3 regions of the Chryseobacillus diguaensis genome follow, and region 3 is predicted to be linked to each of the others. Evidence: riboswitches for the same ligand, from Rfam matches in the RefSeq annotation. Region 3 holds a riboswitch; each other region holds the start of a gene.
What was found. Region 3 has a riboswitch for S-adenosylmethionine ahead of mtnW (2,3-diketo-5-methylthiopentyl-1-phosphate enolase). Riboswitches for the same ligand answer to the same signal wherever they lie in the genome.

Region 1 (7,963 bases), on a different contig from region 3:
TTTGATGGTCATTGGCTCGCCTCCACTTCACCGTTTTTCACTTTTTGAGTCCATTGATCAAGAATGTTTTGCTGTTCAGGTGTCAGTTCAATCGCTCGAATTGGCGCAAGACCTACCCCGTTTTTATCCATTCCAAGTTCAATATGGCCACTCGGCACTTGTTTTGTTTTCGCAAAATCCCTCACTACATCATAAATCGCCACATCTACATTCTTTAGCATAGAAGTAACGACCGCTTTTTCAGCATAGTAATACTGATCCGTATCGACTCCTATAGCGTGAATATGATTTGCCTGAGCAGCTTTCAAAGCACCGATCCCGGTAAACCCTGCAGCTGTATATAAAACATCCGCTTTTTCGCTGATCATTTTTTTTGCTACTTCTGCACCGAGCTTGTCATTTCCAAAGTCTCCTGCATACTGAATTTTAATTGCAATATCAGGTTTTACAGACTTTGCACCATGAACAAATCCATCGGCAAACTTATGAATCAGCGGCACGTCAGCACCGCCTAAAAAACCTATCGTATTGGTTCTCGTTGTGAGTGCCGCTACCACACCTGCCAGGAAAGATCCCTGGTTCTCTTTAAAAGTGATGGAAGTCACATTTTTTAAACTTGAGACCGCATCAACGAGAATGAATTTTTTATTTGGATACTTTTTGGCTGTCTTTTCAAGATCCTCCTGAGCCATGAAACCTAGCCCGATCACAAGGTCATTCCCGTCCTCAACAAGCTGCGTTAATCCTTTTTCGTAAGTACCGCTGTCTTTCAGCTCACGGTAATCAAATAAAATCCGCCCCTCATTCCTTGCCTTCTCGAGTCCCTTAAAACCAGAATCACTGAAAGACTGATCCCCAAGCCCGGCATCTGACAGCATGATGCCAATTTTCACTTTATTATCAATTGAACTTACAGGCTTTTGTCCAGAACAGCCTGCAAGAAGAAAAAGAAGCAATAAAAAAATAAACTCTTTGCGTGCGTGCATTATGTATTCTCTCCTCTGTTTTATGTTTCCATTTCTTTTATCGGACTTGCGGAGTTATATGTTTATAGGGAGGGTGAAATTTTTATTTGGGGGTGGTTGGTGGTGGTTTTGTGCGGTGATTTGCTGGGGGTCAGGCGGGGCCTCCTGTCCCCTATTCAATTAGCGCATCGGGGGACAGATGCAGCCTTTTCTTAACCTTGATTTATAGCAGCAAAGAGGAATCGGGGACACACCTTTAATGCTTTTACTTAGTTGGGGTCAGAGCCACTTAACCAGGTCCCTGTCCTCTGCTGCATTAATATAGTGGGGGACACATAGCATAGGAGGATACCCCAAGCCAAATAAAGCCTCGTTTAAAATGGGGACAGATCTTTATTGCATTAAAGGAGCTGGGGCACCCATTTCACAGTTCCTGTCCCCCAATACAGTAAACCATTAAACCAGCAAACCACTAAAACAAACTAAATCCATAAAAAAAGACCCCAGTAAAACTGGAGTCTTCTTCTAGCTATTCCTTATCTTCCTTAACAAAGTAAGTCCATCCATCCTCCTGATAGACTTTCTTTTCTTTCATCAGGGAGCCGAGAGCTCTTTTAAATGCTCCTTTGCTCATGCCGAATCGCTGTTTGATGTCTTCAGCGTCGCTCTTATCGCCGTAAGGCATAGCGCCTCCTCTTTCTTCCATGTAAGAATATATTTTTTCTCCGTCTGTGCCCAGTGCTTCATGTACTCTTGGGAGCAGGGAGACATTGAGTGATCCATCTTCTTTTACGTCAATGACACGGCCTGTGACGGTTTCACCAAGTCTCGGCTCCTGCTGCATTTGAGAGGAGTGGATAAAACCTCTGTAGCCTTCAATCGTTAAGATAAAACAGCCTGCCATGATGGAACGATAGACTTGACCTGTGACATTTTTATTAAAAATTTCTCTGTTTGCCGGAACAACTTTTTCCTTTATCACTTCTTCTGTTGCCAAACGGGCAAAGAATCGTCCGTTTTGTGTAATGCGCAGTGTGCAGTAGAGCTTGTCCCCTTTTTCAGGCCAGATTTCGTAAGAAGGAGGCAGAATATCATTTGCCACTAAAGCATCCTTTGAAAGACCGATGTCTACAAATACGCCCATTTCATCTACCACATCTACTACTTCCAGCCATTCGTACTCCCCTTCTTCAACAATGGGCTTCTTCATTGTTGCGGCAAGGCGGTCCTGAAAGTCAGGGAATAAAAATACTTCAATCTTGTCCCCTACTTCTACTTCTCCTGTTATTTCACTATCATGAAGCAAAACCCGTTTTTCTCCGTCTGTCAGATAAAATCCGTATTCGACTCGTTCATCTGCTGTTAATGTTTCAAATGTTCCTGGTCTCATCGATTCACCGTTCCTTCCACTTGTTCATACAAGTTGTTTAGCCTGTTATATTCTACTATAATCAAGCTATAAGTGAAATGTTTGGAGGATGGATTGTTTATGGCAAAAGAAAGCTCATTTGATATTGTATCCAAAATTGAACTTCCTGAAGTAACAAATGCGATTACAACGGCAATGAAAGAAATTAAAACCCGCTATGATTTTAAGGGCAGCAAAAGTGACATCAAGCTTGAAAATGAAGAGCTGGTACTTATTTCGGATGATGACTATAAAATGGAGCAGCTGAAGGATGTATTAGTCAGCAAGCTGATTAAGCGAAACGTCCCTACAAAAAATATTCAATATGGAAAAAGCGAAAATGCTTCTGGAGGAACGGTTCGCCAGCGCGGTAAGCTTGTTCAGGGAATTGATAAAGAAAATGCCAAAAAAGTAAACACGATTATTAAAAATACCGGACTAAAAGTGAAAACACAAGTTCAGGATGATCAAGTCCGCGTAACCGGCAAAAGCAAAGATGAATTGCAGCAAATCATTGCGGCAATCCGTCAGGCCGATCTATCCATTGATGTGCAGTTTATTAATTTCAGATAGTAAAGAAAAGCGGAAGCACCCGTTCAGCCCCGACAAGCGCTGGAGGAAAATACTGCAAAGTTGTTCTTTAACTTTGAAGTATTTTCTGAAGCGACCTAGAGGGGCTGGGTGCTGGAGCTGGACAATAAGAAAAGCGGAAGCACCCGTTCAGCCCCGACAAGCGCTGGAGGAAATACTGCAAAGCCGGTCTTTGGCTTTGAAGTATTTTCTGAAGCGACCTAGAGGGGCTGGGTGCTGGAGCTGGACAATAGAAAGGCGGAACATCAGAAATCTGATCGTTCCGCTTTTTTATGGCTGTTACAGGTCACCATTTCTGCGTAAATCCAAATACAATTGATAATCAGCTTTTACCTGATTAGCATAATTTTCACCCAATGTTAAAATGGTGGTTTTCAGCTTTGGCAATGCTGCTAGTGCATCAAGAAATCCCTGCTCATAATTATATGAAACATAGGCCGAATTAAAATCTTTGTCAGATCTTGCATGAGCTAAAGCAAGAGCTGTCGCAGAGTAATTGACAAAATCCTGCATATCAGAAAGGCTGCTGAAATCAGATGAACTGATTCCTTCCTTGTAAGGTGAAATCCGTTCAACCCGGAATGATTTTCCATTGAATGCGATTGTTCCAAGGTGATTATCTGTCTCGATGCCAAGCCCCTTTGCAGCCGTTGCAGAACGTTCAGCATGAGACGGGAACCACCCTTGATACTGGGAAGTGGACAAGCTTCCCTCGTTGAACATCGACGGAAGTCGCTGTTCCTTCATTTGCAGAATCACGTCATCGTCAGGGGAAGCTGTCTTCCCTTCAATCAGAATATAATATTTGTCTGTCCCAAGACTGCCAAGACCTGAGTGAAGTCTTTGAGCAACATCTTTCATTTGAAAGTAGCCAGCAGGCATTGATTGAGCCCAGCTGCCAAGACTTTGAACGTATGAGGACCAATTATTCATGATTTCGCTTTTCACTGCAGCAGCTGAGGCCAGATCAGAATTGGACAAATCAAAGATTCTCTTTCCGTTCGATAAAATGGTCCATTTGTCCAAAAGCTTGGCAAGACTGTCAGAAGACTTGGCGTGCCTTAATTCATCCTGGACGAACCCGCTCTTTAAATAACCTTCGTCCAGCTGAGTTGAATTTTCACCGTTGTTTCCGTTAACGCTTTCAATCGTTGCTTGGTATGTACTTAAAAAAGATGATACAAGGTCCTCTTTCTCCTGAGCCGACAAGCTGAGATTTTTTGCTTCATCATCCCATTAAAAAAATACTGGGTGAAAACCGGATTAAATCCCAATAAAATGGTCCTTTATAAGATTCATCATAATCATTCAGGTCAAAAATGACGTCTCCTTTATCATTATCAAAAAAGCCGATGTTTTCTGCGTGTGCATCTCCCTGAATGAATGTTTGGATGTTCGGAGCTGTTTTCCATGAGCTGGGAACCGGTATAACGCCGCTCGCTAAATCATGATAATAAAGTGGATTGGTTGCTCTATAAAAGGCAAAGGGCGACTCTTCCATAGCTGAATATTTCTCTTCTCGAAGCGATGGAACTGCAATATACGAATTATCATTTGAGATCTCAGTCTTCAAGTAGGATTCACGGGAGGAAGACTTATCAGCTGCTGAGGCAAAAGAAAAAGGAACAATGGCAAAGGTGAGCGCTAATAAAGATGTTTTCAATTTCAAGATGTTTCCTCCTCTATTCAATTGGTCAACCCTAACTATACCGTTCGTTTTTTTCCAAAACATGAACCTTATGTAAAGATTGAAATAAATATCGAGAAAAAGGCTTTTGGTGAAATAAAAAAGCCTGGAGAGAATGGTTCTCTTCAGGCGGCCAGCCGCTCTATTTATGATTCGTCTGCTCTTTCATAAACTGATAAATTTGATCATAGGGAAGTTTTCCTTTTACATCATATTCGGTCCCGTCAATGTCGATTTTCCGATCTGCAAAAGCCATGCTTGTCTTCCCATATTTGGCTGAAAAAGACCAGCCTCCAGAGTAATTTTCCCTTTGGTTAAAAGCCTTTTTTACTTGTACATTCTCGATATGATCTAAGAATTGCTGTATTTGTTTTGAATCTGTTATTTTAGTATCCCTGCCATTCCTTAAATCACGTAGGATCAGGCTGTCTGCGTGCTTCAGTTTTTCTTTCAGCGGAAATTCACCATAGCTTTGAGAATAAAAAAGAAAAAAACCAGCGGCTATAACCAGAATGGCAGCAATTATCTTTTTTATGATCACCAGCCCCTTTTAACCCAATATATTCCATTTAATATCATAGAATCCTTCTGATTCCAAAAAATTCAGTTTTTACCCCCTTGAATGTTTTCGAAATTTTAGGTAAATTAGAAACAATACGAAAAAAGCACTGTCTTTAAAGCAAGGTGGATAAATTGAATACTTTCTTATCAAGAGAAGCTGAGGGACTGGCCCTATGAAGCTTCAGCAACCGGTTTTTACGTTTGGAAAACGAGTTTATAAACCGGGCAAGAGACGGCAAAAAAAGCATTCTGCTTGTTTTTCGGTCTTTTTGTCCGGTTTCTGCATTCATTGCAGGTCTTTAGAATCCAGCGTGCCAAGGTGCTAATTCCAGCAGGCATTATTGCTTGATAGATAAGAAGAAGCGCGCACATCCAAGTCTTCTTCTTAATAAGAAGGCTTTTTTGTTTAGAAACCATTTTACGAGACTTGTAATTCAAAGACTTGACCTAAACCACTCTTTTGCAGGCGAAATCAGGAAGTTTACTTTTGAAATGGGGGATAAAGCAGCATGGGATTTCTTTCAGATCTCAATAAACAAATTTTAATAGGTGATGGTGCTATGGGAACCTTGTTGTATTCTTATGGCGTTGACCGATGTTTTGAGGAATTAAATCTTTCTAAACCTGAACAGATTACAGGCATACATCAGGCTTATATTGAAGCCGGTGCAAATGTTATTCAAACGAACACATATGGAGCAAACTATATTAAACTCTCACACTATGGACTAGAGGATGATATCCGCCAAATTAATAGTAAAGCAGTCCAGCATGCTAAAAAAGCGGCTGGAGAAAGTGTATATGTAATGGGCACGATTGGCGGAGTCCGTACCTTTAAAAAAAGCTCTCATTCTCTTGAAGAGCTTAAACGAAATTTCCGCGAGCAGCTTTACATTCTTCTAAACGAAGGAATTGACGGTCTATTATTAGAAACCTACTATGATTTTGAAGAATTAAAGGCCGTTACAGAAATTGCCCGAAAAGAAACGGCTCTTCCAATTATTACAAACGTTTCACTACATGAAACAGGAGTGCTGCAGGACGGTACACCGCTTGGAGAAGGACTTGAAATACTCGAAGAAATCGGGGCAGATGTTGTGGGGCTGAATTGCCGCCTCGGTCCTCATCATATGATCCGTTCGCTCGAAGAGGTTCCTCTTCCGAAAAAGGCCTTCCTTTCTGTTTATCCAAACGGAAGTCTTCCCGGTTTAGTCGACGGAAGACTGGTCTATGAATCTGATGAAAGCTACTTTGCAGAAAGTGCCATCAAGCTGAGAGACCAGGGTGCGCGTTTAATAGGAGGGTGCTGCGGAACAACACCAAGACACATAGCAGCAATGGCAAGAGCTGTATCAAACCTCTCACCTGTTTTGAAAAAAAAGATCCGCTACCGGACAGAAACAGTAAATGTTCAGGGCAGCGAAACAAGAATGGCTCCGCCGCTTGAAGAACTGGTGAAAACCCGGCGCTCTGTCATTGTAGAGCTTGATCCGCCTAAAACACTTGGTCTTTCCAAATTTCTTGAAGGGGCCAAAGCTCTGCAAAGTACAGGAATCGATGCCATCACCCTTGCTGACAACTCCCTCGCTTCGCCAAGGATCAGCAATGCGGCAGCAGGTTCCATTATTAAAGAAAAGCTTGGAGCACGTTCTCTTGTTCATATCACCTGCAGGGACAGAAACCTGATTGGATTGCAATCCCATTTAATGGGACTCCATACACTTGGCCTAACAGATGTTCTTGCCGTAACAGGCGATCCTTCTAAAATCGGTGATTTTCCAGGTGCAACTTCCGTATATGACTTGTCTGCTTTTGATCTGATCAGCCTGATTAAACAATTTAATAAAGGCGTTTCCTATTCAGGAAAGCCTCTTGGAGAAAAAACAAATTTTTCAGTCGGGGCTGCTTTTAACCCGAATGTCCGCCATTTGGATAAGGCTGTTGAAAGACTTGATAAGAAAATTTCTTGCGGAGCCGATTACTTTATTTCGCAGCCTCTCTTTTCTATTGAACAGATTCAGGAGGTATACGAAGCGACAAGAAATCTTAATGCTCCGATTTATATAGGCATCATGCCATTAACAAGCAGCCGGAATGCCGAATTTATTCATCATGAAATTCCAGGTATGAAGCTTTCTGATTCCATCAGGGAAAAAATGCGGCTTGCGGGAAATGACAAAATCCAGGCAAACCAGGAAGGTCTGGCTATAGCCCGTTCTCTGATTGATGCTGCATTCGAGTTATTTAACGGCATTTATTTAATCACACCATTTTTGCAATACAATCTGACAGTTGAACTTAGCAACTACATTGCCGAAAAGGAAAGGCTTCGTTCGGAAAGGAAGTTTTTGAATGTCTAACATCCATGAGCAGTTAAAAAAGAAAATACTCGTTCTTGACGGAGCGATGGGCACGATGATCCAAAATGCAAACCTTACAGCAGTAGATTTTGGCGGAGAAGAATATGAGGGATGCAACGAGTACCTGAATATCACTTCTCCTGACACAATTTTGCGTATCCATGAAACCTATTTGCAGGCGAAAGCGGATATTATAGAAACCAATACCTTCGGTGCCACGAGTATTGTGCTTGATGAATATGATCTTGGTCATTTAGCTTATGAACTGAATGTAAAAGCTGCGGAACTTGCAAGAAAAGCAGCTGATGCCATTTCAACACCTGAATGGCCGCGGTTTGTTGCAGGTTCAATGGGACCGACGACTAAGACGCTTTCTGTTACAGGGGGAGCT
Region 2 (7,963 bases), on a different contig from region 3:
ATCAAACCTTTGCTCTCAAGAAGTGTCAGCATGCGGCCATGATCGGCTACAGAAGAACTCATGATAATTTGGGCGTTGTTAGGAAGCTCTTCAAGCTTTTTATATTTTTTAGAATAAACACCGATCGGCTCAATGTGAATACCGCCTGCATTTACAAAATTGTAATCTTTGTTTTCAGCCATTTGGGCCTTCATATAAGGCATGTGCTGGAAGTAGTTGGCATCAAGTTCTTTGCTTGCTAAAGATTTGTTCGGCAATACATAGTCTTTGAATTTAATAATTTTCAGCTTAACGCCTTTTTTCTCAAGAAGCGGTTCCGCTTTTTCAAGTATTTCAGCATGTGGTACGTTGGATGCCCCAATGACAAGGGTTCCTTTTTGGCCAGCTCCACCGCTTGTGCCGCATGCAGCAAGCGCTGCAACAGTTAAAACAGTAATAAAGGTTAATAATAATTTTCTCATTCTTTTTTCCCCCTAGCGTTTATCCAGTTTTTTAGTAAGTAAGTCTCCAATAATTTGGATGATAAAAACAATGATCAATATGAACACGGTGGCAATAGCCGTTACCTGGATGCTGTCGCGCTGGAATCCGTCTAAGAATGCGTAATCCCCAAGTCCGCCAGCACCAACGAACCCTGCCATTGCAGTAAAGCCTACAGTCGCAATCGCTGTTACGGTAATGCCTGATACTAAAGCAGGCATTGCTTCAGGCAGCAGCACTTTAAAAATAATTGTACTGGTTTTTGCCCCCATTGATTTAGCTGCTTCAATAACACCTTTATCAATTTCTCGAAGGGCAATTTCAACCATTCTTCCATAGAAGGGTGCCGCACCGATAATTAAAGCGGGCAGGGCAGCATCTGCACCAAGAATGGTACCAACAAGAATTTTAGTAAATGGAAGGAGCAATATGATTAAGATAATGAATGGAATCGACCGGAACACATTGACAATGGCTGAGACGATAATATATAAAACTTTGTTTTCCCACAGGTTTCCCCGTCCTGTTAAAAACAGAAGCAATCCTAGGAGCATTCCGAGGACAAAGGTAAACACAACGGAAATGACTGTCATATAGAGCGTTTCATAGGTGGCATTCCAAAGATCACTCCAAACCACGTCAGGTAAAAGCTGACTAAGCATTCGGAATCACCTCCACTTCTACTTTCTGCTGTTTAAGAAAGACAAGAGCATGGTTCAATTCGCTGTCTTCTCCTTCAAGATGAAGAAATAATGTTCCATATGCACCGCTTTGGGTCTGAGTAATTTTCCCATGAAGAATGTTTACGTTCACTTGGTGCTCTCTGATCAGCTCATTAATGACCGGCTGGCCGGTTGAGTCTCCTACAAATGTCAGCTGAACCACTTTGCCTGTCTGATATTGCTTGATCAATAGGTCAATGGTTTCTTTTGCATCTTCCGGCTCTGTAATCTGCTGAACGAACCGCTTTGTAATTGGCTGTTCAGGACGCTGGAAAACCTGCAGCACTTTACCCTCTTCTACAATTCTTCCGTTTTCCATAACCGCTACCCTGTGGCAGATTTTCCTGATTACATGCATCTCATGTGTTATTAAAACAATCGTCAAGCCAAGTCTTTTGTTAATATCTACCAAAAGATCTAAGATTGAATCTGTTGTTTGAGGATCCAGCGCTGAGGTAGCCTCATCACAAAGGAGTACCTGAGGATTGTTGGCCAGCGCTCTCGCAATGCCGACACGCTGTTTTTGTCCTCCGCTTAGCTGTGATGGGTAGGCATTTTCTCTGCCTTCAAGTCCAACCAGATTAATTAATTCTTTCACCCGCTGCAGCCTTTTAGCTTTTGGAACTCCCGCAATTTCAAGAGGAAACCCAATATTTTCACTGACGGTTCTGGACCAGAGGAGATTAAAATGCTGGAAGATCATACTGATTTGCTGCCGTGCTTTTCTTAATCCAGATTCTCCGATCTGATCCATCCTTTTCCCCGCAACCTCAACAGTCCCGCCAGTAGGTTTTTCCAAGCCATTGAGCAGGCGGATCAAGGAACTTTTTCCAGCACCGCTGTATCCAATAATGCCGTATATCTCGCCTTTATCAACTTGAATGTTTACATTGTCAACAGCTGTAATATTCCCTGTTTTTGTAGAATAGGTTTTTGAAACTTCGGATAGTTTAATCATTAAATCACCTTCTTTAGCATTTAAATTAGTAAACGATTGGGAACAGAAAAAGCCTTTCTGCACAAATGAGCAGAAAGGCTTGAATAGGAGTCTTCGCCTTTCTCTCATCTTTCAAAACAGCCAGCTGCTTTGAGTGAATTGGCACCATTTCAGATTAACTGACGGTTGCCGGGTTTCATAGGGCACGTCCCTCCACCTCTCTTGATAAGAGAACAATCGTTTATTCAATTAGCGCATTAATACGCTTAATTAGGTTCGAAGGTGATTATAACACGGATATTTTCTTCCGTCAACTATTAGAATTGTTTTTTCAGAAGGTTTTGTCATGCCTGAGGCACAAGGTAATCCGATTTTTTTCCTGTCGCTTTCTCAATTGCCTGCTCTAAATCCTCAAGCAGATCATCAATGTGTTCAATCCCTACAGAGAGTCGAATGAGGTCTTCCGTCACTCCTGATTGAATCAGCTCATCATGGTCAAGCTGCTGATGAGTTGTGCTCGCAGGATGAATAATCAGGCTCTTCGCATCTCCTACGTTGGCAACATGCGACCATAGCTTGACATTGTTGATGAGTTCGCTGCCTGCCTCTCTTCCGCCGGATATCCCAAACACCGCTACAGCGCCGGCCCCTTTTGGCAAATACTTGTCTGCAAGCGGCTTTGAAGGATGATTTTCGAGACCTGGATATAACACCCAGTCAACGCCTGGATGTTCCTCTAAATAGGCAACCACTTTTTTCGTATTGGCAATATGTTCTTTCATTCTGACATGCAGAGTTTCAAGGCCAAGGGTAAATTGAAAGGCATTGAACGGGCTAATTGCTGGACCTAAATCCCTAAGCAGCTGAACCCTTGCTTTTGCTATGTAAGCAGCCTCCCCAAGTGCTTCAGCATATACGAGGTTGTTATAGCTCGGATCAGGTGTGACAAATCCAGGGAACTTTTCAGAATTCCAATTAAATTTACCGCCATCAACAATAATTCCCCCAAGTGTTGTTCCATTCCCTAAGAGCCACTTCGTTGCAGAGTGGACAACAATGTCCGCTCCAAAATCGATCGGCTTGCATAAATAAGGGGTACCAAATGTGTTATCCACGATTAACGGAATATTTGATTCATGAGCTATATCTGCTATAGCTTCAATATCAATAACCAGTAAACTTGGATTTCCAATTGTTTCTGCAAATACAGCCTTTGTTTTTGGCGTAATAGCACTGCGGAAATTTTCAGGGTTTGAAGGATTGACGAAGGTCGTTTTTATACCATATTTCGGAAGGGTGTTTGCAAATAAATTATAGGTTCCGCCATATAAAGTAGAAGCCGCAACTACTTCATCACCAGCTTCTGCAATATTCAAAATGGAAAGAGTAATAGCCGCCATCCCGCTTGCAACGGCAAGCGCCCCGATTCCTCCTTCAAGTTCTGCTATTCTCTCCTCAAGTACTGTTGCTGTCGGATTATGAATTCGTGTATAAATATAACCCTGTTCCTGCAAAGCAAATAAATTGGCTGCATGATCTGTATTGTTAAATAAATAGGCATTAGACTGATAAATGGGCACAGCTCTCGCACCTGTTATCGGGTCCGCATTCAATCCTCCATGAATTCCAACTGTTTCCTGGCGATATTGTTTGTCTGACATTTTTCTTCCTCCTTCTCATTGTTCAAGCTTATTTTCATGCTGTTCTGAACACACTCGAGTTGTAAAAATTGGACATTATGCTGCAAACAAATTCGGATTCATGCAAAAAACCTCTTCAAAGAAGAGGCTTTCATCCGCTCACCCTTCTTATCTGTCAGAGCATTTCACTCTGCTGGAATTAGCACCGTGTCAATTGACCGGTTGCCGGGCTTCATCGGGCCATTCCCTCCGCCACTCTTGATAAGTAATACGATTGAATTTTCTTAATTTTAAATCAAATTAAAAAAGATTTCAACTAAAACGGTTTTTCTTTTGATCACTATTTTTTTAAAAGCCACAATATGGATTCCAGCCGGAGGAGATTGTGAATCGTTCCCTCAGCTTTAACACGTTTATGATTAACACCATCCTGGAGCTTTACTTCTCCTTTGAAAATATCCATTAAGTCTTCTTCAATACCGATCAAAATCACATCTACATCAGGAACAAACTTTTTTTGGTGTATACCTGCCTGGTTAATTTCAACATACATAACGTCTTCTGAATCACTGGCTAAAAGCTTTAAATAGATAGGTGATTTCCTTAATAAGGGTTTCACATGTCTTGCAGGATCATACACTTTTTCAGCGGTAAATCCCAGTTCCATCCTATTCCTCCATTACCTTTTATGAAGGAGTTCCGTAAACATTTCGAATTTCCTTTTATTTTCCATCGACAATTTCATCATGGGAATTTATTTTCCGGGAAATATGTCATTTCTGCTGAATGTCGTGTTAAGTTTACTGAAGATTTGTGATGTTTCATGTCGGTGATAAAAGGCATGGTGGAAAGTTGTAAAACATGACAACTGTTAAGCAAAAATACGAGAATATAATGTCGAATTTTTAGAATGCTACAAAAAATATAAGAAAAGAAAACGTTGAAAAACCAATTTGATTGTTTCCATCTTCGTAAATCAGCAGACTTTATTATGTTACTTTGTTTTATTGGAGACATAAAGTGTTACCAGCTCTCAAACAAATGGACTTCAACACATTTTCAGGGATTGTAGAGATGGATTCTCAACTAATGTTACATATGATACGCTTAGATTAACAAAATTTGGTATTCAAAGGTACCTTGCATTAGTTTCTCATTTCAATAGCCACTCAAAACCGTCACGGGAATTTTCTTCATCCAATAAAACCTCCCTAAATCGTAAACATTACGATTTAACAATAATACAATATTCATTTTGTGAAAAGTTTTATATGTTCTTTGGTATTATTTATTATTTATTTAGCTATCGTTAATTCTGCATACGCATCGTGAAGATGAATCGACTCTTCATTTCTGCATTCCACCCGGAATGCATTGATATACTCGATTTCATATAGATCCTTAAAATAGGAGGCTTTCTTCGATTTTAACTCGTGTTAAGGAACATTTTTATTTAACAGGGGGATGATTTTTTTGCTAATTTCCACTATTGTTTTGCGGATACATTTATCTCTTTACTTTTCAAAGAAACACTCAAAATCAAGAGGTGGGTTTGTACATAAGATTCAGTTCCTGACCTTTTTTGAGAGCATTTCCAGGTTTATTTTCTTATTTCCATCTTTTATTTGCTATTTTCGACATTTTTAATCAATATCCAACTTTTTTTCTTATAGGGATGCCGATTATGTTATTAATCATTTTCTGCATGTTTTTATTTTCTGTTGGTTTACTTATGATATGGCTCGCTATTTTCGGAAAAGGGTCTAGCATGAATGTAATTCGTTCTATTTATTTTCTGATTGCTTTTCGCAATTGATTAAAAATAAAAAAACGGCACTTAAGAAGGACCGTTCTCTATTTGAGCAAATTATATAAGTATTCTACAGACTGAAACCCATAAACCTTATCTGTAGGCTTCCCATTTTGAAAAATTAACAAACAAGGAACACTTTCAATTTCCCAGGCTGCGGCTTGCTCAGGGAGATAATTCAAATTACTTGAATAGAGCTCCAAATCAGGCAATGTTTCTTCTACTATAGTCAGCATGCGCTTAGCAAGCTGGCATGTTCCGCAAAAAGGGGTATACAAATAAAGGATAAAACGGTCTTTGTCTGTCATTGCAGAAGTTATTTCCTGTTTCGTTAAGTCAATCATTTTAAAGAAAGGTACACCTCTTTATTTGTGCATGGCATTCAATCTTATAAAAATTTTGCCTGCACATCTATATTAGCGCCAAGCAGGATGGAAGCAATATGCTGTTCTGGTGCTGAAGCAACTTCTCTGTACATTTTATCGACATATAAATGAGAGGCCTTCGGGAATTCCCTTTTAAATTGCTTTCTCAGCTTTTCACCTGCTTCGTCCGAATCAACGAGTACATAAACATCTTTATTAAAATAAATATCAATTAACTCATCAAGCTTTGTTAGGCTAATGGTTCCGTTTGTACAAATAATTTCAACATTTTCATTAATAACATCCATGAGTTTTCTTTTATCTGATTTACCCTCGACGATAATTACTTTTTCCAGCTCAGCTAATGACATATAATCACCTGTTAAAAGAGTATTTCTTTACTATATTCATTAAACAAAGGGTGTTTCCTTATTTTTTAAGTTTGGTTCTGCTAAACTTGACTGCTGATTTCCGCTTCAGGCACTCATCTTAAGCGGGCGGTCCGGGAGTCTCGCGCCTTCCCTCCTTAATCAGCACAGAATCAACATTTAGCTTTAACTGGGACTTAAGTTTAATAAGCAATAAAGAAAGTAAGAAGCCCTTTTGAAGAAAACGCAAAACAGCAGTGGAACAATCCACTGCCGTCAAGCTTAGCACCAGCCGTTTTCGTCATCACAGTCAACATACTGCTGGGTTGTTCCTGAAGGTATATCTGCCATTTGATAAAAGCGGTTCTGATCGTGTTCATAGCCCTCTTTTAATTCAAATTTGCTCCCATCAGGTCCAGATGTCATGCGGCCGATTTGTTCGTCATTTGCATATAAATGAAATTGTCCATCAGAAAACTTTCCAGTTACACGGTTTGTTATTTCTACTCTCTGTTTTTCTATAGCCAACTTGAACACCCCCCTTACTGGTAGGTTGTCCAAGTCAAGAATTCATCATGCTTATTACGCTTCTTTTGTCATTTCCTCATATTGCTCAGAAGTCATCAGGTTTTCAATTTCAGTTGCATCTTTCGGTTCGATCACGATCATCCATGCTTTTTCATATGGTGACTCATTTACGAATTCTGGGCTGTCATCAAGGTCTTCATTAATTTCAACAACCTTGCCGCTGATTGGTGCATATAGCTCAGAAACGGTTTTAACTGATTCGACGCTGCCGAATGGCTCGTCTGCTTTAATTTCGTCTCCAACTGAAGGAAGTTCAACAAATACGATATCGCCTAATTCAGATTGTGCAAAATCGGTAATCCCAACGCGTACTTTATCGCCTTCTACTTTAACCCATTCGTGTTCTTCAGAATAACGCAAGTCTTTTGGTGTACTCATTTTATTTCCCTCCAGATTACTCATTAGTATTTATGGAAAAGGCAGCAATGACCTTCCCTTTATAACCAAACTTCTTGAAATTGCTCTTCTTTGAAGCCAACCGTTACGCTTTTTCCATCAGTTGTAATAGGACGCTTAATAAGCATTCCGTCTGATGCAAGAATCTCACGCATCTCTTCTTCCTTCATATGAGGCAGCTTATCTTTTAAGCCAAGCTCACGGTATTTCTGGCCGCTTGTATTAAAAAATTTTTTTAATTCAATACCGCTTTTTTCCTGCAATGATTTCAATTCTTCTTTTGAAGGCGGATGCTCCACAATATGTATCTCATTTACAGACTTATTATGGTCTTCTAGCCACTTTTTGGCTTTTCGGCATGTACCGCATTTTGGATACCAATAAAATGATAGGCTCATGTATTCACCACCTGAAATCAACAATCCATATCAACATATTATCACAATCAACTGTACAAGCATAACAGGAAGTGCCGAAAGTTTCTTCATTCCTTTTCCTAGCTTCACTTTTTGATGATGAAGAGATATTTCCTATGAAAACAAATCAGCCCATCCATATAGGATGGGCTGATTTGTTCAAATTTATTAATTTACATAACGGTTTGCTTCATTAATTTTCGCTGCAATCTCGCGTTTCTTCGCAATCACGTTAATTGGA
Region 3 (7,963 bases):
CCGCCAATGATCAAGTCTTGGCACAGGCCATTTTGCCACAACAAAAAGGACTTCCGCAACGCGGACTGCATGGAAACTGGTCCACCGGGAACCGGATATCATAGCAAATGAGCCCGGGGCAGTTGAGACCTTCAAACGTATACAATCCATTTCCTTTTCCGCCTGTTAGGTAATGATGCTCATTCATTAGACGAAAAAGGTGAAGCTTGGTATATTCATGGATGTTTTCTCAGTCTTTGTTTACTGCAAATAGAGTGTTCGATATGCCCTGTGCCGTTTTTTTAGCAACAGAACCAGCCACAATATGAACCTGATGCAAAATTGCAAGGCTGCTTATAAAAGCAAGCGTTTTTGCACCCTCTGCATCAGCTGTTTCTTCAAGCCGTGTTAAATCATAGCCAGTCGTCCAAAGTTCTGGAAGGACAATAATATCAGGTTTAGGGATCTTGCTGCAGGCAATACTGATTTTTTCAGCAGCCTGCCTTTAATTGAATTCAGGTTCACCAAATTTTTATATCTAGCTGAATACAGGATATGTAAGGATTCATTTCATTTATGACGCCATTTTCAGAAAAATTTTTCTTTACAGACTCTTAATTACACTATAAGATTTGTGATTAGAATTTCAAGAATTTTTTGAGAAGGTGTTATGAAATGAAATCCTTTGAACAATCTGAGCTTTTAAAACGCCTGCCATCCCAATTCTTTGCAGCACTTGTTAAGAAAGTGGGACAAGCGCTAAAGGAGGGCTATGATGTCATTAATCTCGGACAGGGGAATCCTGATCAGCCAACACCCTCTCATATCGTTGAGAGGTTAAAAATAGCTGCTGAAGACCCAAACAACCACAAATATTCTCCATTTCGAGGGAAAAGCGAACTAAAGAAAGCTGTTGCTGATTTTTATCTTAGGGAATACGATGTAGAGATTAATCCTGAAACTGAAGTAGCTGTTTTATTTGGAGGAAAAGCTGGCCTTGTTGAAATACCTCAATGCCTGCTTAATTATGGAGATATCGCAATGGTGCCAGATCCGGGCTATCCTGATTACTGGTCCGGTGTTGAAATTGCAGGAGCTTCAATGGCATTCATGCCGCTATTAGAAGAAAATCAGTTTCTTCCGGACTATAAATCGATCCATCAGGATGTTTTAAAAAAAGCTAAGCTGATGTTTTTAAATTACCCGAACAATCCTACTGGTGCAACGGCATCTAGAGAATTTTTTGAAGAAACGGTCCAATTTGCAGAAGAACACAGCCTCTGTATAGTTCATGATTTTGCATATGGAGCTATCGGGTATGACGGTCATAAACCAGTCAGCTTTTTACAGACCGAAGGGGCAAAAGATAACGGAATTGAGATATACACCCTTTCCAAAACATATAATATGGCAGGATGGCGTGCCGGTTTTGCGATCGGCAACAAGTCGGTAATAGAGGCAATCAATCTTTTTCAGGATCATTTGTACGTCAGCTTATTTGGAGCCGTGCAATCAGCTGCCGCTGCGGCATTAACGGAATCTCAGGATTGCGTGAAAGAGCTTGTAGCGATGTATGAATCAAGAAGAAAAGCTCTTGTAGAGTCCTTCCAAGCAATCGGGTGGAAATTTCAAGCTCCTCCAGGGTCATTTTTCGCCTGGCTGCCTGTGCCATCTGGATACACGTCTGTTCAATTTGCTGATTATTTGTTAGATAAAACACATGTAGCAGTAGCACCGGGATCAGGCTTTGGCCAATTTGGAGAGGGGTATATCAGAATTGGCCTGCTGACAGAAGAACACCGAATTAGAGAAGCAGCAGAACGAATCGGTAGGCTCAATTTGTTTTAAAATAATTTATACAATGTTAATGAATAGTGTTAATTTTTGAGCACCTGTTGATTGGAACGGATACGGGAGACTAATGCGGGAGTGCGAGTGAAGGGAGACCCCGCAGGAGCGCAGCGACAGGAGGCTTCAAAACCGCCCGCGGAAAGCGTACGCCTGCTAGCTGCAATCAACAGACAAATTTAACAGAGCTAAAATTTTAAAAAATAGGTTGACAGTAAAATAAAATCTTGGCATAATCCAATTGAATTTAACTATTTTCTTTTTTCGGAAAATTCATGACTTACGATATAATTGAATAACGATTCTTATCAAGAGCAGGTGGAGGGACTAGCCCGATGAAGCCCGGCAACCGACTTAACATGGTTAAGCACGGTGCTAATTCTTGCAGCAGACGCTGGGAGATAGGAAGATTTGTGAAACTTTCAAACATCCTCTTCTTCCTGGCGAAGAAGGGGATTTTTGGCGTTTAAAAGCTTTTAGGAAGGCAGGTTTTACACATTGAGCGAATGGATTGCAACTTATCTTTTACATGATGCAAAGGGTGAGTTTTATAAAAAGGCAGAAGGAATCGCACTTGGACTTACAATTGGATCTTGGACTGATCTGCCGCAGCTGGAAAAAATCCAGCTGGAAAAACACAAAGGAAAAGTACTTGAAGTAACCGCGCTTGAAGAGGATGAACAGGCAAGCCGTTATTTGGGACAAAAAACGAAAAGAGCTTTAGTTAAAATTGCTTATCCATCCTTAAATTTCAGTCAGGACATTCCTGCCATTCTTACAACGGTTTTCGGAAAACTGTCTCTTGACGGGGAAGTAAAGCTAGTAGATCTTGAATTTCCTGTAGAATCTGTCAGTGACTTTAAAGGAGCAAAGTTTGGCATTGAAGGGATTAGGGAAATTCTTGGCGTTCACAACAGGCCTTTGCTGATGAGTATTTTCAAAGGTGTGATCGGAAGGGATATCGATTTTCTTGAAACACAGCTGAGAGATCAGCTGACAGGCGGTGCAGATCTTGTAAAAGATGATGAAATTCTTTTTGAAAATCCAGAAACGCCGTTTGAGAAAAGAATCATTGCCGGCAAAAAAGTCATTCAGCAAGTATTTGAAGAAACGGGCAAAAAGAAACTCTATGCTGTCAATTTGACAGGAAGGACTGCTGAACTTCGGGATAAAGCAAATAGAGCTGTAGAGCTAGGGGCAAGTGCCCTATTGCTGAACGTATTTTCCTATGGCCTTGATGTTCTTCATAGTCTTTCTGAAGATGAAGAAATAATGATTCCAATCATGGCGCACCCAGCTGTCAGCGGTGCTTTAACATCATCGAAATTTTATGGCTTTTCCCACTCTCTTTTGCTTGGAAAACTGGTTCGTTATGCCGGAGCCGATTTCTCATTATTCCCTTCTCCTTACGGAAGTGTTGCTTTAGAAAAAGCTTCAGCACTTGAAATTGCAGAGGAATGTACTGTTCAGCGGGCTATAAAACAAATTTTTCCTGTTCCATCTGCAGGAATTCATCCGGGTCTTGTCCCTTTATTGATCCATGATTTCGGGAACGAATCGATTATCAATGCAGGAGGAGGCATCCACGGACATCCGTATGGAGCTGTAGGCGGGGCAAATGCTTTTAGAGCTGCTATTGATGGGATGCTTGAAGGAATTTCTCTTCATGAAAAAGCGGAAGAAAACCGAAACCTTCAGGCAGCGATCGACTTATGGGGAGCTGAGGAGGTGAAAAGGGATTGAAGCCTGTTTTATTTTGTGACTTTGACGGAACGATAACAGAAAATGATAACATTATTCAAATTATGAAACACTTTCAGCCGACTGGCTGGGAAAACATAAAAAACACAGTTCTATCCCGTGAGGTTTCAGTTCGCGAAGGAGTAGGGAAAATTTTTTCCCTTCTCTCAAGCTCTGAAAAGAATAGCATCATCGAATTTGTCCTTTCCACAGCGTCCATTCGGGAGGGCTTTAAAGAATTTGTCCATTATGCAAAAGAAAATGGATTTCCGCTATACATAGTGAGCGGCGGCATTGATTTTTTTGTGAAGCCAATTCTTAAAGGTATCATTCAGGAGGATTTAATCTATTGCAACTCTGCAAGCTTTGAAGGGGAGACAATCGAAATTCTCTGGCCTCACAGCTGTGACTCAAATTGCCAAAATGATTGCGGTTGCTGCAAACCATCTATCATTAGGCAGCTGACAGAAAAAAACAATGAAATTATTGTGATTGGTGATTCTGTAACGGATCTTGAGGCCGCTAAACTCTCTGATTTTGTCATTGCCAGAGATTATTTGCTGGACAATTGCCGTGAGCTTTCCCTTAGGCATGAATCATTTACTGACTTTTTCGACGTTATGGATATTCTGGAGAAGAGGAGGGTGCTTTCATGAGTCTTCTTGAAGAGCGTTGGAAAGAGCTTGCCGATGTGAAAAGAGAATTGGCAGTAAGAGACTGGTTTCCTGGAACAAGCGGGAATTTAGCTATTAAAGTAGAGGATCATCCTGTCACTTTTTTAGTAACGGCGAGCGGCAAGGATAAGCGGAAAGAAACCGATGAAGACTTCCTTCTCGTGGATGCGAAGGGCAGGGCAATTCATTCAAATGGTTTAAAGCCTTCAGCTGAAACGCTTTTGCATGTCGAAATTTATGAAAAGACAAATGCCGGGTGCAGTCTCCATGTTCATACAGTAGATAACAATGTGATTTCCGAGGTTTATGGCGATGCGGGGGAAGTGACTTTTCAAGGGCAGGAAATCATAAAAGCCCTCGGAAAATGGGAAGAGAATGCCAGTGTCACAGTGCCCATCATTCCAAATTATGCGGACATACCTCATCTTGCTGAAACCTTCTCGAGATATGTAAGCGAGGACACTGGGGCTATATTAATCCGGAATCACGGCATTACAGTATGGGGGAAAAATGCTTTCGAGGCTAAAAAATATTTGGAAGCTTTTGAATTTTTATTCAGCTATCAACTGAAATTGCTAAATCTTAATCTAAAATCAGTTTACAGTTAGACACATAGATTTTAATAAATGGCAGTTTTCGCAAAGATTATTTCTATTCGTATAGTTTTAGAACACTCATAAAGATTAGTTTCGTGGCATCTTTTCTGAAAAATTTGCAACTGTATTCTTGCTCTATATTCCATTTAAATGGATGAAAAGTTTAAGAAAAGAGCCTATTAAATAAACAGAAAGATTTAATATTAAAGGAGGAACACAAAATGGCAACGATTTATTTTAAACATTCACAAAAGAGAATTGAGAATCAAGAGGAAGTAGCAGCTTTTCTTGAAAAAGAAAATGTCATTTATGAAAACTGGGATGTTACAAAGCTTCCTGAACGGCTGAAAGAGAACTATTCATTAACAGATGAAGATAAAGCAGAGATCCTGGCTGTTTTTAAAAATGAAATTGCTGATATTTCTGAGCGAAGAGGATACAAAGCACAGGATATCATTTCCTTATCAGAAAGTACCCCAAATCTTGAACAGCTGCTGAAAAACTTTCAACAGGAACACCATCATACAGATGATGAAGTGCGTTTTATCGTAAGCGGACACGGCGTGTTTGTTATTCAAGGTGAAGATGGTCCCTTTTTTGATGTCGAATTGAATCCTGGTGACCTGATTTCTGTTCCTGAAAACATTCGCCACTATTTCACTCTTCAGGAGGATCGCAAGGTGGTAGCAATCAGAATATTTGTCACTGCTGAAGGATGGGTACCCATATATGAAAAGGATGAAATAAAAGCCTGAATACGATAAAAAAAGGATTGACTGGCAAGCATCAGCCTTTCTCTGTGTTATTCAGCGGAGAAAAGCTGTTTTTTGTTTTTCATTCAATCCTTTTTCCGTTGTAAACGAATAGTATTGTGGTTCGTCTATCCGTAAAAAGTCATATGTTTTTTTTCTTCTGTATAAAATTTCATGCGATCCTCCAATGTACCTGTATGCAGTTCAAATTTATGTCCATCTGGGTCAGAAAAATAAATGGATGCTAAATCCTTTTCATTCCTTTTTCGGCCGGGAATAATGAATACTTTCAATTCATCCAATTTCTTTTTCCAGCTTTGAACATCCTCTTTAGCAATGGAAAAAGCAATATGGGTGTATGACTCATAAATCTCCTTCCTTGGTATTTCTTTTTCTTCGTTCAAGGCAATCTACAAACCGTTTAAATCAAAATAGGCAGTTGATTTTCCCTCCACAAGCAGTTTAGCACCTAATACTTTTCTGTAAAACGCTATTGAATGAGCCAAATTAGATACTGAAAACGTTAAATGATTAATCGAGTTAATTTTCATAAATAGTCTCCTTTTTGCATTTATTATTAAAGTAATGTAAAAAACGATAAAAATACAGAAAAATAAAAATTTTCTTTACTCTTTTGTGAAGGCTGTGGTAAATTCTTTACAATCCCTTATGATAAAAGGAGGATTCCGATGAAAATCCGATATAACTATGTGAAAAAAGAGGCAGTAAAGTACTGTGAACTTAACAGTACCCTGAAGGAAGCATATATGCTTTTAAAAGAAACAGGCTATCGATGTATTCCTGTCCTTAGTGACGAGGGAAGAAAGTTTGAAGGACTTATTTATAAAGTACATGTTTTAGAATATTATTTTGAGCAGGAAGGCAAGGATGATGATTCAATAGACCCTCTTGTTACCGAAAAAGAGAGTTTTGTGAATGAGAATGATTCTTTTATAAAAATTTTTATGACAATCAGAAGACTTCCTTTTCTAGGTGTTTTAAATGAAAATGGAGAATTTTCGGGTATTATGACTCATGCAAACATTATGGACGTATTGGAAGACTCATTCGGAATGAAAACAGGCGGTTATTTGCTGACTGTTGCTACAAAAGAACACAAGGGAGCTATTAAAGAACTGGTTTCGACAGTGAAGGACGTTAACATTGAAGGAATGCTGACTTTGGACAATGGAGACTATCTAAGAAGAATTGTGGTAAACCTTTCCCACGAATTATCGAAAAAAAAGCTTCAAAAAATTATCAGCAAGCTTGAAGAAAAAGACTTCCGCGTCACTTTTGTAGATGATGTGACCCAGAAAGAAACAGCTTCTGCAAAGTAAATAAAAAAATAGCACTGTAAAAGTGCTATTTTTTTATGGCTCTATTCATAAACTTTGTTTTTTTCACTTAAGTGAATTTAGAACAAAGCTATATCTCCAAATTTAAAGAAAAGATGCCGCGAATCCAATCTATATCCGTGTTATAAACCCATACGAATAGCAACAAATCTTTACACAAACAGGCTTTTTTATTTGCGTTAGTTATTTTTCCACTTCTGTATGGTCAATCGTACGATCCCTCTGTTCTTTCCATTTTTCAAAATCATTTAGGTCTTTGCCGATCTGTTTAACGACAAAGGCTATAACTGCTGCATCATCCAAAATTCCGAATCCGAAGATAAAATCCGGGATAAAGTCGAGAGGGGTAACAAAATAAAGTATAGCAATAACAATCATTATGAGAGATTTCCTTGGGAAATGAGGATATTCTCCTGTTTTCCAAGCCTTCAAAGCTTCTGCCAGCAGGGTAAGCCTTTGCCATACAGATTTGAGAGAACCCCTGTTTTTGCTTGCTTTTACAGCAGCATTCTTTAAAAGACCTTCTGTTTTTTTCTTATCATTAAGATAAGCTTTCGCCCTAGGGGCATATTTTTTTAGTATCCGATTGAACATGCTCTCACCTCATAAACCAAAAAATATGTTTTTTATTTATTTATCCTATATAAAAATGTTTAAACTTGTAAATGAATGGGAAAAAGATCTGAAAAGGAAATAGGAGTAAATATACAAAATATTTATTTTTTGGGAATTATTGATTCTATTCTATTTACAATTTTATTGGAATCTGTAATAATGCACAAGTGCCCTTTTAATAAACTATTTTTTACTCTACTTGATGCTTTTTACAAAACAAAGCTGCTATCTTGTTTCAATTACAGGGCATTCTGTATTAAATTTATACCATATTTACATGGAGGGATACAAAATGGCTGATTCAATTCAAAAGGACGAATTAATGAAAAGGATTGCCGAAAAACGAAAGCTTATGATCAATGCAGCAGAACTCAATGGCTATACGAGTGGTGAAGTAGTGA

Region 1: linked by a shared signal. The riboswitch ahead of ACOT8F_RS04190 (bifunctional homocysteine S-methyltransferase/methylenetetrahydrofolate reductase) and the one ahead of mtnW (2,3-diketo-5-methylthiopentyl-1-phosphate enolase) in region 3 are both predicted to bind S-adenosylmethionine.
Region 2: linked by a shared signal. The riboswitch ahead of ACOT8F_RS10735 (O-acetylhomoserine aminocarboxypropyltransferase/cysteine synthase family protein) and the one ahead of mtnW (2,3-diketo-5-methylthiopentyl-1-phosphate enolase) in region 3 are both predicted to bind S-adenosylmethionine.

What each region holds. Positions count from the first base shown of each region.
Region 1 is NZ_JBMKNV010000002.1:286,278-294,240, reverse strand. Features, by position in the region: gene ACOT8F_RS04225 (methyl-accepting chemotaxis protein) at 1-12, opposite strand, end outside; gene ACOT8F_RS04220 (BMP family lipoprotein) at 9-986, opposite strand; gene ACOT8F_RS04215 (CvfB family protein) at 1,495-2,355, opposite strand; gene ACOT8F_RS04210 (YajQ family cyclic di-GMP-binding protein) at 2,455-2,946, shown strand; partial or broken gene ACOT8F_RS04205 (DUF2252 family protein) at 3,244-4,176, opposite strand; gene ACOT8F_RS04200 (DUF2252 family protein) at 4,193-4,633, opposite strand; gene ACOT8F_RS04195 (hypothetical protein) at 4,794-5,192, opposite strand; SAM riboswitch class I at 5,354-5,571, shown strand; gene ACOT8F_RS04190 (bifunctional homocysteine S-methyltransferase/methylenetetrahydrofolate reductase) at 5,722-7,572, shown strand; gene metH (methionine synthase) at 7,565-7,963, shown strand, end outside.
Region 2 is NZ_JBMKNV010000005.1:224,898-232,860, forward strand. Features, by position in the region: gene ACOT8F_RS10720 (MetQ/NlpA family ABC transporter substrate-binding protein) at 1-461, opposite strand, end outside; gene ACOT8F_RS10725 (methionine ABC transporter permease) at 474-1,142, opposite strand; gene ACOT8F_RS10730 (methionine ABC transporter ATP-binding protein) at 1,135-2,160, opposite strand; SAM riboswitch class I at 2,262-2,371, opposite strand; gene ACOT8F_RS10735 (O-acetylhomoserine aminocarboxypropyltransferase/cysteine synthase family protein) at 2,484-3,800, opposite strand; SAM riboswitch class I at 3,945-4,047, opposite strand; gene ACOT8F_RS10740 (SCP2 sterol-binding domain-containing protein) at 4,120-4,446, opposite strand; partial or broken gene ACOT8F_RS10745 (IS1595 family transposase) at 4,764-4,877, shown strand; partial or broken gene ACOT8F_RS10750 (GTP cyclohydrolase, FolE2/MptA family) at 5,075-5,179, opposite strand; gene ACOT8F_RS10755 (thioredoxin family protein) at 5,634-5,933, opposite strand; gene ACOT8F_RS10760 (toprim domain-containing protein) at 5,978-6,325, opposite strand; gene ACOT8F_RS10765 (YusG family protein) at 6,605-6,859, opposite strand; gene gcvH (glycine cleavage system protein GcvH) at 6,905-7,288, opposite strand; gene ACOT8F_RS10775 (arsenate reductase family protein) at 7,348-7,704, opposite strand; gene ACOT8F_RS10780 (acyl-CoA dehydrogenase FadE) at 7,891-7,963, opposite strand, start outside.
Region 3 is NZ_JBMKNV010000013.1:53,157-61,119, reverse strand. Features, by position in the region: partial or broken gene ACOT8F_RS17255 (carbon-nitrogen family hydrolase) at 1-548, opposite strand, end outside; gene ACOT8F_RS17250 (pyridoxal phosphate-dependent aminotransferase) at 655-1,827, shown strand; SAM riboswitch class I at 2,130-2,235, shown strand; gene mtnW (2,3-diketo-5-methylthiopentyl-1-phosphate enolase) at 2,326-3,570, shown strand; gene ACOT8F_RS17240 (2-hydroxy-3-keto-5-methylthiopentenyl-1-phosphate phosphatase) at 3,567-4,223, shown strand; gene ACOT8F_RS17235 (methylthioribulose 1-phosphate dehydratase) at 4,220-4,849, shown strand; gene ACOT8F_RS17230 (1,2-dihydroxy-3-keto-5-methylthiopentene dioxygenase) at 5,059-5,592, shown strand; partial or broken gene fosB (metallothiol transferase FosB) at 5,718-6,140, opposite strand; gene cbpA (cyclic di-AMP binding protein CbpA) at 6,279-6,929, shown strand; gene ACOT8F_RS17215 (YkvA family protein) at 7,131-7,541, opposite strand; gene ACOT8F_RS17210 (Spo0E family sporulation regulatory protein-aspartic acid phosphatase) at 7,855-7,963, shown strand, end outside.